Linked DNA regions of Methylicorpusculum oleiharenae. The protein of the gene in region 2 binds, or shares a complex with, the protein of the main gene of each other region. Links are inferred from orthologs where the notes say so. Each region holds a gene or a part of one and is shown on either strand. Other genes may lie near its edges.

Evidence for each region. The genes of interacting proteins can lie anywhere in the genome.
Region 1: the proteins of sbcB (region 2) and ssb are in contact, whole or in part, in a crystal structure (PDB 3C94), measured with the Escherichia coli proteins. The link is inferred for Methylicorpusculum oleiharenae from one-to-one orthologs.

The regions. Positions count from the first base shown.
Region 1 is NZ_WUTY02000001.1:4,910,194-4,914,997, forward strand. The notes cover bases 1,969-4,804. They hold ssb (single-stranded DNA-binding protein), read right to left. Parts: upstream 3,710-4,804; coding sequence 3,227-3,709; downstream 1,969-3,226. Other genes in these bases: GO003_RS21900 (class I SAM-dependent methyltransferase), read left to right, coding at 1,969-2,445; GO003_RS21905 (hypothetical protein), read left to right, coding at 2,850-3,023; GO003_RS21915 (MFS transporter), read right to left, coding at 3,738-4,804. Also shown: GO003_RS21890 (glycosyltransferase family 2 protein), read left to right, coding at 1-600; GO003_RS21895 (glycosyltransferase family 4 protein), read left to right, coding at 572-1,726; more of GO003_RS21900, read left to right, coding at 1,723-1,968. UniProt on the Escherichia coli protein: Plays an important role in DNA replication, recombination and repair. Binds to ssDNA and to an array of partner proteins to recruit them to their sites of action during DNA metabolism. Acts as a sliding platform that migrates on DNA via reptation.
Region 2 is NZ_WUTY02000001.1:2,975,678-2,984,239, forward strand. The notes cover bases 5,630-8,513. They hold sbcB (exodeoxyribonuclease I), read left to right. Parts: upstream 5,630-6,287; coding sequence 6,288-7,739; downstream 7,740-8,513. Other genes in these bases: nqrM ((Na+)-NQR maturation NqrM), read left to right, coding at 5,630-5,655; GO003_RS13435 (CBS domain-containing protein), read left to right, coding at 5,879-6,274; GO003_RS13445 (SRPBCC family protein), read left to right, coding at 7,890-8,351; GO003_RS13450 (PAS domain-containing protein), read left to right, coding at 8,419-8,513. In the rest of the region: GO003_RS13400 (Na(+)-translocating NADH-quinone reductase subunit A), read left to right, coding at 1-555; GO003_RS13405 (NADH:ubiquinone reductase (Na(+)-transporting) subunit B), read left to right, coding at 559-1,761; GO003_RS13410 (Na(+)-translocating NADH-quinone reductase subunit C), read left to right, coding at 1,754-2,590; GO003_RS13415 (NADH:ubiquinone reductase (Na(+)-transporting) subunit D), read left to right, coding at 2,601-3,281; nqrE (NADH:ubiquinone reductase (Na(+)-transporting) subunit E), read left to right, coding at 3,281-3,889; nqrF (NADH:ubiquinone reductase (Na(+)-transporting) subunit F), read left to right, coding at 3,902-5,122; more of nqrM, read left to right, coding at 5,461-5,629; more of GO003_RS13450, read left to right, coding at 8,514-8,562. UniProt on the Escherichia coli protein: Degrades single-stranded DNA (ssDNA) in a highly processive manner.

The sequences.
Region 1 (4,804 bases), 1.9 Mb from region 2 along the record:
GCACTATTAGCGAAACTGGATGAAGGTTATGACATGGTGGTGGGAGCCAGACACGTCAGCACGCAAGCCTCCTGGTTCAGAAAAATAGGCAATTCATTTTATAACCGGCTGGCTTCGTTGATGACAGGCCATAAGATTGAAGATCTTACCTGCGGTTTTCGGGCGGTCAAAGCGAATAAATTCAGAAAATTTCTTTACCTTTTGCCCAACGGCTTTTCTTATCCGACGACCAGCACCATGGCTTTTTTCCGCTCCGGCTTTCCGGTCGCCTATGTGCCTATCCATGCCGGAAAACGGGAAGGCAAAAGCCATATCCGCCTGCTACGTGACGGTGTTCGATTTTTTATCATCATCCTGCGAATTGGGGCGCTTTTTTCCCCTATGCGTTTATTTTTACCGATCAGCGGTTCGGTCTTTTTAATAGGCATCAGCTACTACGCCTATACCTATTTTACGACCAGCCGGTTTACCAACATGAGCGCTTTGCTCATTCTGTCTTCCTTAATCATCTTTTTGATAGGCATTCTCTCCGAACAAATTTCATCCCTTCATTATCGCGATGCAGAACGTAATGAAAAAGATCCTGCTGGTAACCCGTAACTTTCCCCCACTCAGAGGCGGAATGGAGCGCCTTAATCATCATATTTATCTGGAATTAAACAAGTCTTTCGATGTGGTGGTCGCGGGCCCTGCTGACAGCCCTTTATATTTAAGCCCATCAACTCGCTTTTGTGAATTTCCGCACAGGCCTTTACCCGTATTCTTCTGGTTTTCATTTTGGTCAACACTGCGTCTGGCAATCAAAGAAAAACCCGCACTTATCATTTCCGGAAGTGGCATCACTGCCTTGTCGGCGCGTTTAATAGGCTACTTGTGTCAAGCCAAAGTAATTGCTTTTATTCATGGATTGGATGTTGTTATGCCGCACCCTGTCTATCAAAGCGTCTTTCTTCCCGCCATACGTTCTTGCGATGCCCTTTGGGTCAATAGTCAAAACACGGCAAAGTTGGCGATCGATAAGGGCGTTATGTCCGATAAAATTAAAACGGTTCATCCCGGTGTTGTTATACCTGGAAACATTACAATAGCTAACCGTTCACTTGATTTTAGAAGCGAATTGGGTTTGACCCAAGATCAAAAGATTCTGTTAAGCGTTGGCCGTTTGACTGAACGCAAAGGACTGGTTGAATTTATACTTTACGCCTTTCCTGATATCGTCAAAGCCTGTCCTGACTGCATTCTGGTTATTATTGGCGATGAACCCAACAATGCGTTGCATCATAAATCCGGCGCAAAGGAAAAAATCACTCAAGCGGCAAAAGACAAGAACCTTGAAAATCATGTCATTTTTCTGGGGCATGTTAACGAAGCTCAGCTCGAAGCTGCCTATCAGAGCAGCCAGCTGCATATCTTTCCTGTAGTTGAACTGCCGGGCGACATAGAAGGATTCGGCATGGTGGCTATTGAAGCTGCCGTTTATGGCCTTCCTACGGTTGCCTTTGCGGTTGGCGGGGTTCCTGATGCGGTAAGCCACAATAAATCAGGCTGGTTAATCCAACCGGGAAACTATCCGGCAATGACTAAAACCGTGATAAACAGCCTTTCCAACGCCAATTCATCAAACCAAAAGGTGAGCCCTGAAAGTTGCCGCCAACATGGTGCAGAATTTTCATGGGACATTTTTGGCGACAGAATAAGGCAGCTTTGCTGGGAAACAATGCAATGAAAACTAAACCACCAACCCTGAACCCCGGCTTTATTGTCCAAAGCGGTCGGCAGGCAAAAGCCTTAAAGATTCTTAAAATAATAGAAGATGCCGGCAAAGTAAGAAATTCTTCGCTTAAACTTTTAGATATAGGAACAGGCAATGGTGAAATTGCATTTTTTCTTTCAGACTATTTCGACGTGACTAGCGTGGATGTGAAAGACCAACGCAACCAACGCGAAGGTTTTGCATTTGTATGTATTGATGGAGAATATCTGCCTTTTGAGAATCAGCATTTTGATGTGGTGATCAGTAATCACGTTATAGAACATGTCAACAACGCTGACTTTCATTTAAACGAAATTTACAGGGTTTTAAAATCCGATGGTGCAGTTTATTTGGCAACACCAAACCGTCTTTGGCCTTGGGAAGTCCATTACCAGATGCCTTTATTACATTATTTGCCGCAACCTGTTTTTATGCAGATACTAAAGTACATGGGGAAATATCATGAGGAGGTCAGCTTATTAAGCTGGTTTTCTTTAAAAGACAAAGCCCAGACTCATTTTTCAATCTCAATAATCAGTGACTCAGTGTGTAAGTGGCCGCAAAGGTATTATTTAAATTTAAACAATAAAATTGCGTTAATCTTGTCCTGGATCCCGTTGTTTCTGTATAGAGCGTGTACCTTCATTCATCCGACGCTGATCGTCGTGTTTAGACCCAAATCCAATCAATAAAAGATCGCGATTGATGCGCCTCCTGGCGTCGGCACATCCTATGAGCTTTGTATTAAACCTCATGCCTCATCCTTTGGGCTTGACCCAGAATACAGATAACCGTTATTCCGACAAGGGATTGCCGAAATCCGGAAGTAGGATGTGCTGAACAACGTGAAGCGCATCGGTCGCGATTGATGCGCCTCCTGACGTCGGCACATCCTATGGGCTTTGCATTGGCGAGCATTTAACCTAATGCCCCATCTGTTGGGCTTGGCCCTGCCTGCGGGTAAGCGTCATTCCTTCTGGGATCGCCGGAATCCGGATAGGATCTGCTGAACAGCGTGAAGCGCATCGGTCGCGATTGATGCGCCTCCTGGCGTCGGCACATCCTATGGGCTTTGCATTGGCGAGCATTTAACCTAATGCCCCATCTGTTGGGCTTGGCCCAGTCTGCGGATAACCCTCATTCCGAAAGGGATCGCCGGAATCCGGATGTAGGATCTGCTGAACAACGTGAAGCGCATCGGGTCGCGATTGATGCGCCTCTTGACGTCGGCACATCCTATGGGCTTTGCATTGGCGAGCATTTAACCTAATGCCCCATCTGTTGGGCTTGGCCCAGTCTGCGGATAACCGACATTCCGACAAGGATCGCCGGAATCCGGATGTAGGATGTACTGAACAACGTAAAGCGCATCGGTCGCGATTGATGCGCCTCCTGGCGTCGGCACATCCTATGGGTTCTCGACATAAATGCATAACCGGGGACATACCTTTGATTGTCTATATCAGAAGTGCATCAGAACGGAATATCGTCATCAAAATCGTCAAACTGGGCAGGCGCTGAAGTGGGTGGATTAGAGGGGCTATTGCCTGGGCCAGAGGGTTTAGAGGATTGTTCTGCGGGAGCATATCCGCCACCCGCGCCTTCTCCATAATTGGCCGTGCCTCCGCTGCGGCTATCGAGCATGTGCATTTCTTCTGCAACAATTTCTGTGGTGTAGCGGTCTTGTCCGTCCTGGCCTTGCCATTTCTGGGTTCGAATGCGTCCTTCCACATAGACCTGACTGCCTTTCTTCAGGTATTCGCCGGCAATTTCCGCTAACCGCGCAAAAAAAACGACCCTATGCCATTCTGTTTCTTCTTTACGTTCGTTGGTTTGTTTATCCCTCCAGCGTCTCGATGTGGCAAGGCGAATGGTGGTGACTGCGCCACCGCTGGGCATATAACGGACTTCGGGATCCACACCCAAACGTCCGATTAATGTAACTTTATTTAGCATAGGTTCTCCAGAATAATAGTTCTCTGATTTAAGCAGGCATGGCTTGCGTAATCAATTGTTGTAATTGCTGTTTGTCCAGTAACTGGCTATCGACCTTGAGATAGGCAACACCTTCGTCATAATGCAGCGTGACATCTTCAATTCCTTTTAGCGTCAGCATTTGACTAACCAGTTGATCGGCTTCATCTGATGAAATCATATCAACGGATATCAGCATGTTTGCCAAATGCCGAGGCTGCTTCATCCCTAATGAAACCAAAAACCAGCTCAGTCCGGCCGCCGCACAAAAAATAAACACCGCATTGGCACCATATTCGCCGTAACACCATCCACCCAGCACGCCGCCGATAGCCAATCCCAAAAACTGTGAACTTGAATAAGCCCCCATCGCGGTTCCTTTTAAATCGCCGGGCGCGGTTTTTGAAATAAGTGAGGGTAATGTCGCTTCGAGCAAGTTAAATCCACAAAAGAAAATGCCCAGAAAAGCGATGATGCCAATCTGATTGTCATGAAATTGAGCCAGGCCTATTTGCGCTACTGAAACCACCGCAATCGCGCCCAGGAAAACGCTTTTCATTTTTCGTTTTTTTTCGGCCACTATAACAAAAGGCACTGCAAACGCCATCGATATGACAAAAATCGGCAAATAAATCTGCCAGTGCTGTCCGCCCGCCATTCCTGTGTCGCGAAGCAACAAGGGAATCACAACAAAACTGGCTGTCAGCATCATGTGCAATACAAAAATACCGTAATCAAGACGCAACAGATCCGGGCTTCGAAGCACATGCATCATTTCTGAGGGAACAAATTCGGCGTCCCGGTGCAGCTTGGATTGTTTAGGATCAGGCACGACATAAATGATAGTCAGGACCGCTATCAATGTGAGGGCGGCTGTCAGCCAAAACAGACCTGGAACCCCAAACCATTGAGAGAAAACCGGGCCTGCAATCAGGCCAATCCCAAAAGAACCGCCAATGCTCAACCCTATGATTGCCATCGCCTTGGTTCTATGGACTTCTTGAGTCAAATCGGCAACCAAAGCCATCACGGCAGCCGAAATAGCACCGGCGCCTTGTAAGGTTCTGCCTATCAACA
Region 2 (8,562 bases):
GCCGGACCTACCGTCAAAAGACCGAGATTGCTTAAGACAAGAATAGGAGCGAATCTCAGTGAATTGGTTGCCGGTGAATTGGAAGATTTGGATAACCGGGTCATATCAGGCTCTGTTTTGTATGGCCACAAAGGCGCTGACTGGGCTGATTATTTAGGTTATTACAGCAATCAGGTTTCAGCTTTGAAAGAAGGGCGTCAGCGAGAGTTGTTTGGCTGGATCGTTCCGGGCAAAGATAAATATTCTGCACTAAATGTTTATACGTCCAGTAAAGATCGTAAGCTGGGCCGTAAATTTCCTCTGACGACAGATAAAAACGGCAGTAATCGGGCGATCGTTCCTGTTGGCGTTTATGAAACCTTGATGCCGATGGATATTTTACCTACGCCTTTACTGAAATCATTAGTGGTGGGTGATTCCGACCAAGCTCAATTATTGGGCTGTTTGGAGCTTAATGAAGAAGATCTTTCCCTCATAACATTTGCAGATCCGGGCAAACACGACTTCGGTCCCGTGTTAAGAGAAAATTTAACTAAAATCGAGAAGGAAGGGTAATTAATGTCGGCTAGAGATTTATTAGATAGCATAGAGCCGCATTTTACAAAAGGCGGAAAGTTGGAAAAGTATTATGGCCTTTACGAGATGGTCGATACTTTTATCTACACACCGGCTGATGTAACACGCGGCTCAACTCATGTACGTGATGGTATCGATCTGAAAAGAACCATGACTTTCGTAGTGATTGCGACTTTTTTCTGCATCATGATGGCCTTTTACAATACCGGCTATCAGGCAAATTTGGCAATCGAAGCCATGGGCTTAGAGAAAGTCGACAATTGGCGCAGTATTCCGATGATGATTTTCGGATACAGTCCAATGAACCCGATATCCTGTTTTGTCCACGGCGCTTTGTATTTTCTACCTATATACATCGTGACTTTGGCAGTGGGCGGTGTGTGGGAAGTTTTATTTGCAACGGTACGCGGGCATGAAGTCAACGAAGGCTTTTTGGTCTCGTCCATGCTTTATACTCTGATCATGCCACCTGACATGCCATTATGGCAGGTGGCACTGGGTATATCGTTCGGTATCGTCATAGGAAAGGAAGTGTTTGGCGGAACGGGAAAAAACTTCCTGAACCCTGCGCTGACAGGACGCGCATTTCTTTACTTTGCTTACCCGGCTTCCATTTCAGGCGATTCCGTTTGGGTGGCCGTCGATGGTTTTACCAAAGCAACTCCTCTTGGTTTGGCTGCAACAGGAGGTCTCGATGCAGTACATGAGGCCGGTTTCGGATGGTTTCAATCATTCTTCGGATTTATTCCTGGCTGTTTAGGTGAAACCTCTACTGTAGCCATTTTTATAGGTGCAGCATTTTTACTGTACACCCGTGTGGCTTCTTACCGAATTATGGCCGGTGTCTTTATCGGCATGGTTCTGATGTCGTCAGTATTTAACTTTATTGGCAGTGAAACCAATCCGATGTTTGCTATGCCATGGTATTGGCATTTGGTTGTCGGCGGTTTTGCTTTTGGTATGGTTTATATGGCTACTGACCCGGTCAGTGCGGCTATGACGGATACCGGTCGATGGCTGTTTGGCGGCTTAATTGGGGTGATGACTGTTTTAATCAGAGTTGTTAATCCTGCTTTTCCTGAAGGAATCATGTTAGCAATACTATTTTCCAACATGTTTGCTCCTCTCATCGATTACTTCGTCATTCAGGCAAACATCAGAAGAAGGGTAAAGCGCCATGCCTAACGAAAACAAAATAACTCAGTACGAACGATTTAGAGCTTATGCCGATAAAGTGCTGGCTTTAAACAATGATAGTCTTGAAAAAACGCTGGCTGTTGCTTTATCAGTCTGTTTTGTATGTGCTATTTTAGTGTCGTTGGCGACTGTCGCATTAAGACCGTTGCAAATTGACAATAAAATGCTGGATATGAAGAAAAACATTCTGGATGTAGCCGGTTTGCTGGAAGAAGGTGTTGATATCAATCAGGCTTTTGATGAGCAGATCGAAGCAAAGCTGGTTGATCTGGAAACGGGCGATTATGTCGAAAACATGGATGTAGCTAACTATGATCAGCGCAAAGCGGCAAAGGATCCTGCGTTGAGTGTCGCTATACCGACTAAGGACGATATTGCAAGTATTCGTTTTAAAGCCAAAATTGCCAAAGTTTATCTGGTAAAGAAAGGTGATGACATTCAGTCCATTATCTTGCCTGTCAATGGTTATGGTTTGTGGTCAACCCTTTATGGCTTCCTTGCTTTGGAAGCAGACGGTCAGACAGTGCAAAGTATCAACTTTTACGATCAGGCTGAAACACCGGGATTAGGCGGGGAAGTAGTTAACCCTAACTGGCGCGCCTTATGGAAGGGAAAGAAAGTCTATAACGAAGCCAATGAACCCGCCTTGGCGTTGGTTAAAGGTGTAGTTGATAACGCAAAGCCTGGATCGGAATATCAGGTGGATGGATTGGCAGGTGCTACATTAACGAGTAGAGGCGTTTCAAATCTCATCAAATATTGGATGAGCAAAGAAGGCTTCGCGTTGTACCTTGATAAAGTAAAAGCTAAAGGGTAGGGCGAATATTATGAGTGCTATATTAACAACTGAAACAAAGAAAGTATTAACAAGCCCGCTGATTAACGATAACCCAATTACGCTTCAAGTACTTGGAATTTGTTCAGCATTGGCGGTCACCTCTCAGATGTCAACGTCATTGATTATGGCTGTTGCTTTAACATCGGTCACAGCCTGTTCAAGTGCAGCTATAAGTGCGATCCGAAACCATATTCCTGGCAGTATTCGAATTATCGTACAAATGACGATTATTGCTTCATTGGTTATCGTCGTCGATCAAATCCTGAAAGCATTTGCTTACGATGTGAGTAAACAATTGTCAGTATTTGTTGGCTTGATCATTACCAACTGTATTGTAATGGGAAGAGCTGAAGCTTATGCGATGAAAAACCCTCCGTTGGAGAGTTTCTTTGATGGCATAGGTAATGGTCTGGGCTACAGTCTGATTCTGGTAATTGTCGCTTTTTTCAGAGAATTATTGGGATCAGGAAAATTACTCGGAATTGAAATATTGAAGTTAACTAAAGATGGTGGCTGGTATGACCCTAATGGCCTGATGTTATTGCCGCCTAGCGCTTTTTTTATCATCGGTCTGATCATCTGGGCAATTCGTCAGTACAAACCTGAACAATCTGAAAAGCCGGATTTTGCAATACTGTCTATAGCGCACGGTGAGGGAGGGCATCACTAATGGAAGCTTATATAAGCCTATTTATCAAAGCCGTATTCATAGAAAACCTGGCATTATCATTTTTCTTGGGTATGTGTACTTTTATTGCAGTATCCAAAAAAGTGTCCACAGCTATCGGCTTAGGAACAGCAGTAATGATCGTTCAGACCATTACTGTCCCTGCCAATAACTTTGTCTATCATAGCCTCTTGAAAGAAGACGCGTTGTCGTGGTTAGGTATTACCGGCGTTGATTTGAGCTTTTTGGCGCTGTTAAGCTGTATAGGCATGATTGCTGCGCTGGTACAGATTCTGGAAATGATTTTAGATAAGTTTTTTCCGGCTCTCTATCATGCGCTGGGCATTTTCTTGCCTTTGATCACGGTGAATTGCGCTATTTTGGCAGGCAGTTTATTCATGATTGAACGTGACTATAACTTTGGAGAAAGTGTTACTTACGGTATTGGTAGCGGTTTTGGTTGGGCGCTTGCTATTACGGTTATGGCAGGTACCCGTGAAAAACTGAAATACAGCGATATACCAAGAGGACTGCAAGGTCTTGGTATCACCTTTATTACTGCGGGTCTGATGTCGCTTGGCTTCATGGCTTTTTCTGGAATCCAACTTTAAGAAGGTATCGTAATGCTGGAAATTGCATTAGGGATTATTATTTTCACGGGAATCGTGATAGCGCTGGTGTTTGTTATCCTTGGCGCAAAAAGTAAACTGGTAGCCGAAGGGGATGTTGAAATTCTCATTAATGATGAGAAAAAAATTCACGTACCCATAGGTTCAAAATTACTGAGCGCCTTGGCAGAGAACAAATTATTTGTGTCGTCCGCTTGTGGCGGAGGTGGTACCTGCGCTCAGTGTAAAGTTAAGGTATTTGAAGGCGGCGGAGAAATTCTTCCTACCGAGCGCTCGCATATTACCAAACGGGAAGCTGCTGAAGGTGAAAGATTAGCCTGCCAGGTTACTGTCAAACACAACATGAAAATTGAAGTGGAAGACAGTGTATTTGGTGTCAAAAAATGGGAATGTACCGTTAAATCCAACAATAACGTTGCAACTTTCATTAAAGAGCTGGTTTTGGAATTACCGGAAGGCGAAGCGATCAACTACCGAGCGGGCGGCTATATTCAAATTGAATGTCCGCCACATATCGCCGAATACAAAAACTTTGATGTTCAGGATCAATACCGTGAGGATTGGGATAAATACAATCTATGGCGTTATGTTTCTAGTGTAAAAGAACCGGCACTTCGGGCCTATTCAATGGCCAGTTACCCTGAAGAAAAGGAAATCATGCTTAACGTGCGTATTGCGACGCCACCTCCGGGTGCTCCTGATACTGTCCCGCCAGGCATCATGTCTTCTTACATTTTTAATCTCAAACCAGGAGACAAATGTATTATTTCAGGACCGTATGGTGAATTTTATGCCAAAGACACTGATAAGGAGATGGTTTTTGTTGGTGGTGGAGCCGGTATGGCGCCAATGCGATCTCATATTTTCGATCAATTGCGTAGATTGAAATCCAAACGGAAAATGACATTTTGGTATGGTGCGCGTAGCCGAAGAGAAATGTTCTACGTTGAAGATTTCGACATGCTTGATAAAGAAAATGAAAATTTCGAATGGCATGTTGCGCTTTCAGATCCATTGCCCGATGATAACTGGGAAGGCTACAAAGGCTTCATTCACAATGTGCTGTTTGAAAACTTCATCAAAAAGCATCCAGCGCCTGAAGATTGTGAATACTACATGTGTGGACCGCCTATCATGAACTCTTCAGTAATCAACATGCTATTGGAAAACGGTGTTGAGCCTGAAAACATCATGCTTGATGACTTTGGTGGCTAAAAAGGAATACTTTGCAAAGCTGATTCAGCAGGCAAAGATTTATTAAGTACATCAATTATGATAAAGCGGAATCAGAACCTTAAACTGATTCCGCTTTTTTTGACTCAGAATTTTTATAATAAGTAGATTGAATCATTGCTAATAACTTTAGGTCTCATGCTGTGTTAGGACGCTTGTTTCAATGGTTTATTTTTATTTAAATTTAATACGTGCATCTTAACGAAAACAATTTTTAACTATTCAATGTAGTCTATCTATTAGGTTTCAGCTGTCGCCTAACCCAAACCTACAGTGAATAATTACAAGCACTTTTATTTAATACCTGACAGGATAAAACAATGACTTATTTCTTAGTGACTTTTGCCTTCATGTTAATTGTTATTGGTCTTATGGCTATAGGTGTAATATTTGGCCGTAAAGCGATTAAAGGCTCTTGTGGCGGCGCGAACAAAGGCGATTGCGTCTGTGTTGAAAAGTGTGATAAGAGAAAACAGCTTGATGCTGAAGTGGCATTAAACAGTTCAAATTCATAAGATGTAAACAATAGAGTTGAGCTGAGTTTTCAGTGAGATCGTAAATTGAATGCTTATTCGCTTTATACCCGCCTCAGCTATGAAGAACAGTTATTTATCGAAGAAGAACTGATTCAATGACTGTAGGCTAGAAAAGCTTTTTTTCAAAATTAAAAATTGAGTGTTAAATTTTTGACCAGAATGACTTTGGTGTAAATAGAACTATAAATAGAAGGAGTTTGTTATGCTTGCAAAAATAACCGTATCCGATTACATGGCTAAACATTTGTTCACAGTCAAAGAAGACACAGATGTAATCGAGGCGATAACCAAATTGTTAGACCATAAAATAACCTGTGCTCCTGTATTAAATGATCAAGGTAAGCTTGTTGGTATGTTTTCTGAAAAGGATTGCATGAAGGTAGTCCTAGAAACAGCCTACAACCAAGGTCAATCAGGAAAAGTGGGCGAATTTATGACACGGGAACTGATTACTGTGGATGCAGATTCAAGTGTTTTGGATTTAGCCCAAAAATTCAGGGAAACACCTTTAAGAAGTTTTCCAGTTTATAAGCAAGGCGAATTAGTAGGTGTTGTCAGCAGAACTGATGTATTAAAAGCCCTGATTTCAATTAAATAATTCAAGCCCTTTAATGGCTGGTCCTACTTTATATTGGCACGACTACGAAACTTTTGGGATAGACCCACAATGGGACCGGCCCGTTCAGTTTGCTGGTGTTAGAACTGATTATGATTTTAATACGGTAGATGATCCGCTCGTCATTTATTGTAAGCCTTCAGATGATTACCTTCCGGATCCTGAATCCTGTGCAATTACAGGGATAACACCCCAAATAGCCCTAGAAAATGGTGTTAACGAGGCGGAATTTATTGCACGGATACTGGAAAGATTACTTGTTTCAAACACATGTGTATTAGGCTACAACAGTATCCGGTTTGATGACGAGGTTACCAGAAATACGCTTTACCGGAATTTGTATGATCCTTATCAGCGCGAATGGCAAAATGGTAATTCCCGCTGGGATTTGATAGATGTGGTTCGATCATGCTACGCACTGCGGCCGGAAGGAATTGAGTGGCCGCTTGATGACGCTGGTTCTCCGGTCTTTCGATTAGAAGTCCTGGCTCAGGCCAACGGGATTCAGCATCAAGCCGCTCATGATGCGCTGTCAGATGTTTACGCTACGATTGCTTTGGCAAAATTGATCCGGCAGGCTCAACCAAAATTGTATCAGTTTCTTTTTGAGAACCGATCCAAAAAAGCCGCATCGAATTTAATCAAACTCGGTTCAAACGAGCTGTTATTACATATCTCAGGTCGCTATGCCGCAGCTAAAAAATGTGCAGCGGTTATTTTGCCGATCTGTGAACACCCTGCAAATCCCAATGGTATTCTGGTTTATGATCTATCCGTTGACCCGGAACCGTTGTTGGAACTCACTCCTGAAGAAATAAAGCAGCGAATTTTTGTAGCAAACGATCAGCTTGCTTCCGGTGTTGCACGAATCCCGCTTAAGACCATCCACTTAAACAAATGCCCTGTTTTAGCCCCTATCAAGGCACTAAGACCCAGCGATGCAACTCGCTTATCTATTGATCTAGGTGTCTGCCTAAAAAATGCGGAACGCATCATATCGTCTAAAAGTTTGATCGGTAAGTTAAATCAGGTTTTTGCAAAATATGCGAATGATAACGTTCCCACCGATCCGGATCTGATGATCTACAGCGGGGGGTTTTATAGCCCTAATGATAAGCAGTTGATGCAGAAAATTCATAGCTTACAGCCCAAAGATCTGGGCTCTACCCATTTTCCGTTTAAAGACAGTCGATTAAAGGAAATGTTGTTCAGGTTTAGAGCTAGAAACTACCCGGATACGCTGAGCATTGCAGAGATGGATTGTTGGCGAAAATTCTGTTATCAAAAGCTGGTTCAACCAAAAGACAGTCATCGAATTGGATTTGATGCTTATTTTGAAAAAATTTTGAAATTGTCGGGGGATGGGCTTTTAGATCAGCGAACAAGTGAAGATTTAACACGTTATGGATTAAAAAAGTGGGATGCTTTAAGGCATTCAGCCGAATAGATAATTTGCGAGGACAAACCATCGTTATGGCCGGATTGGCAACTTTACAGGGCGTGGTAATCTTGCAAAGATGCTTCTTTTTAAGAAAATAACTGAATAGCACCTTCTGATGATTCTACTGATATTACTTTTTAGTAAGGCGAGGTACTTATGTTTGGATTAGGTTCAAATCATGCCGCAACTGGAACAGCAAGCATTGTTGTCAACAAACCTATTAACCATGTTTTCAAGTTTATCGGTATTGATTTTTTTGAGAATTACCCCAGGTGGTCCCCGGAGGTGCGCGAATGTGAGCTTTTAAGCGATCCGCCACTACAGTTGAACAGCTTTGTGCGGCAAGTCCGGGTCGATCAAGGTCAAAGAAGTGAGTCCACATTTAAAGTCACCGTGTTTAAACCGGAACGGCAACTGGTATTTGAAGGTGTTTCTAATGCTTATCGATGCAGCTATGATTTATTGGCTCTTCAGACATCGACTGAGCTGATTTTTACATTTGAGCTGCTTAAACTCGAGTTGTTTATGCTGCCATTTGAAAAACTTATTGGTATTGCCGTTCAGGATGGCGCCAAAAGAACAGTAAGAAATTTAAAAACGTTGCTGGAAGCCGATTGACAGCTGGCGCTGCAGCCAAAAACATGGTCTCTCCAGTGCGTTTGTACTAAGAAACGGAGGAAAATTGATGCAATTTCAAGTAGAAAAACAAGATGGCATAATTCCTCAAATTCTGACTCAGATTTTGGATGGTTGTATCAACGGTGTTACTTTGTCAGACCCTGACATCGAGGATAACCCGATTGTATTTGCCAATCAGGTTTTTGAAAAA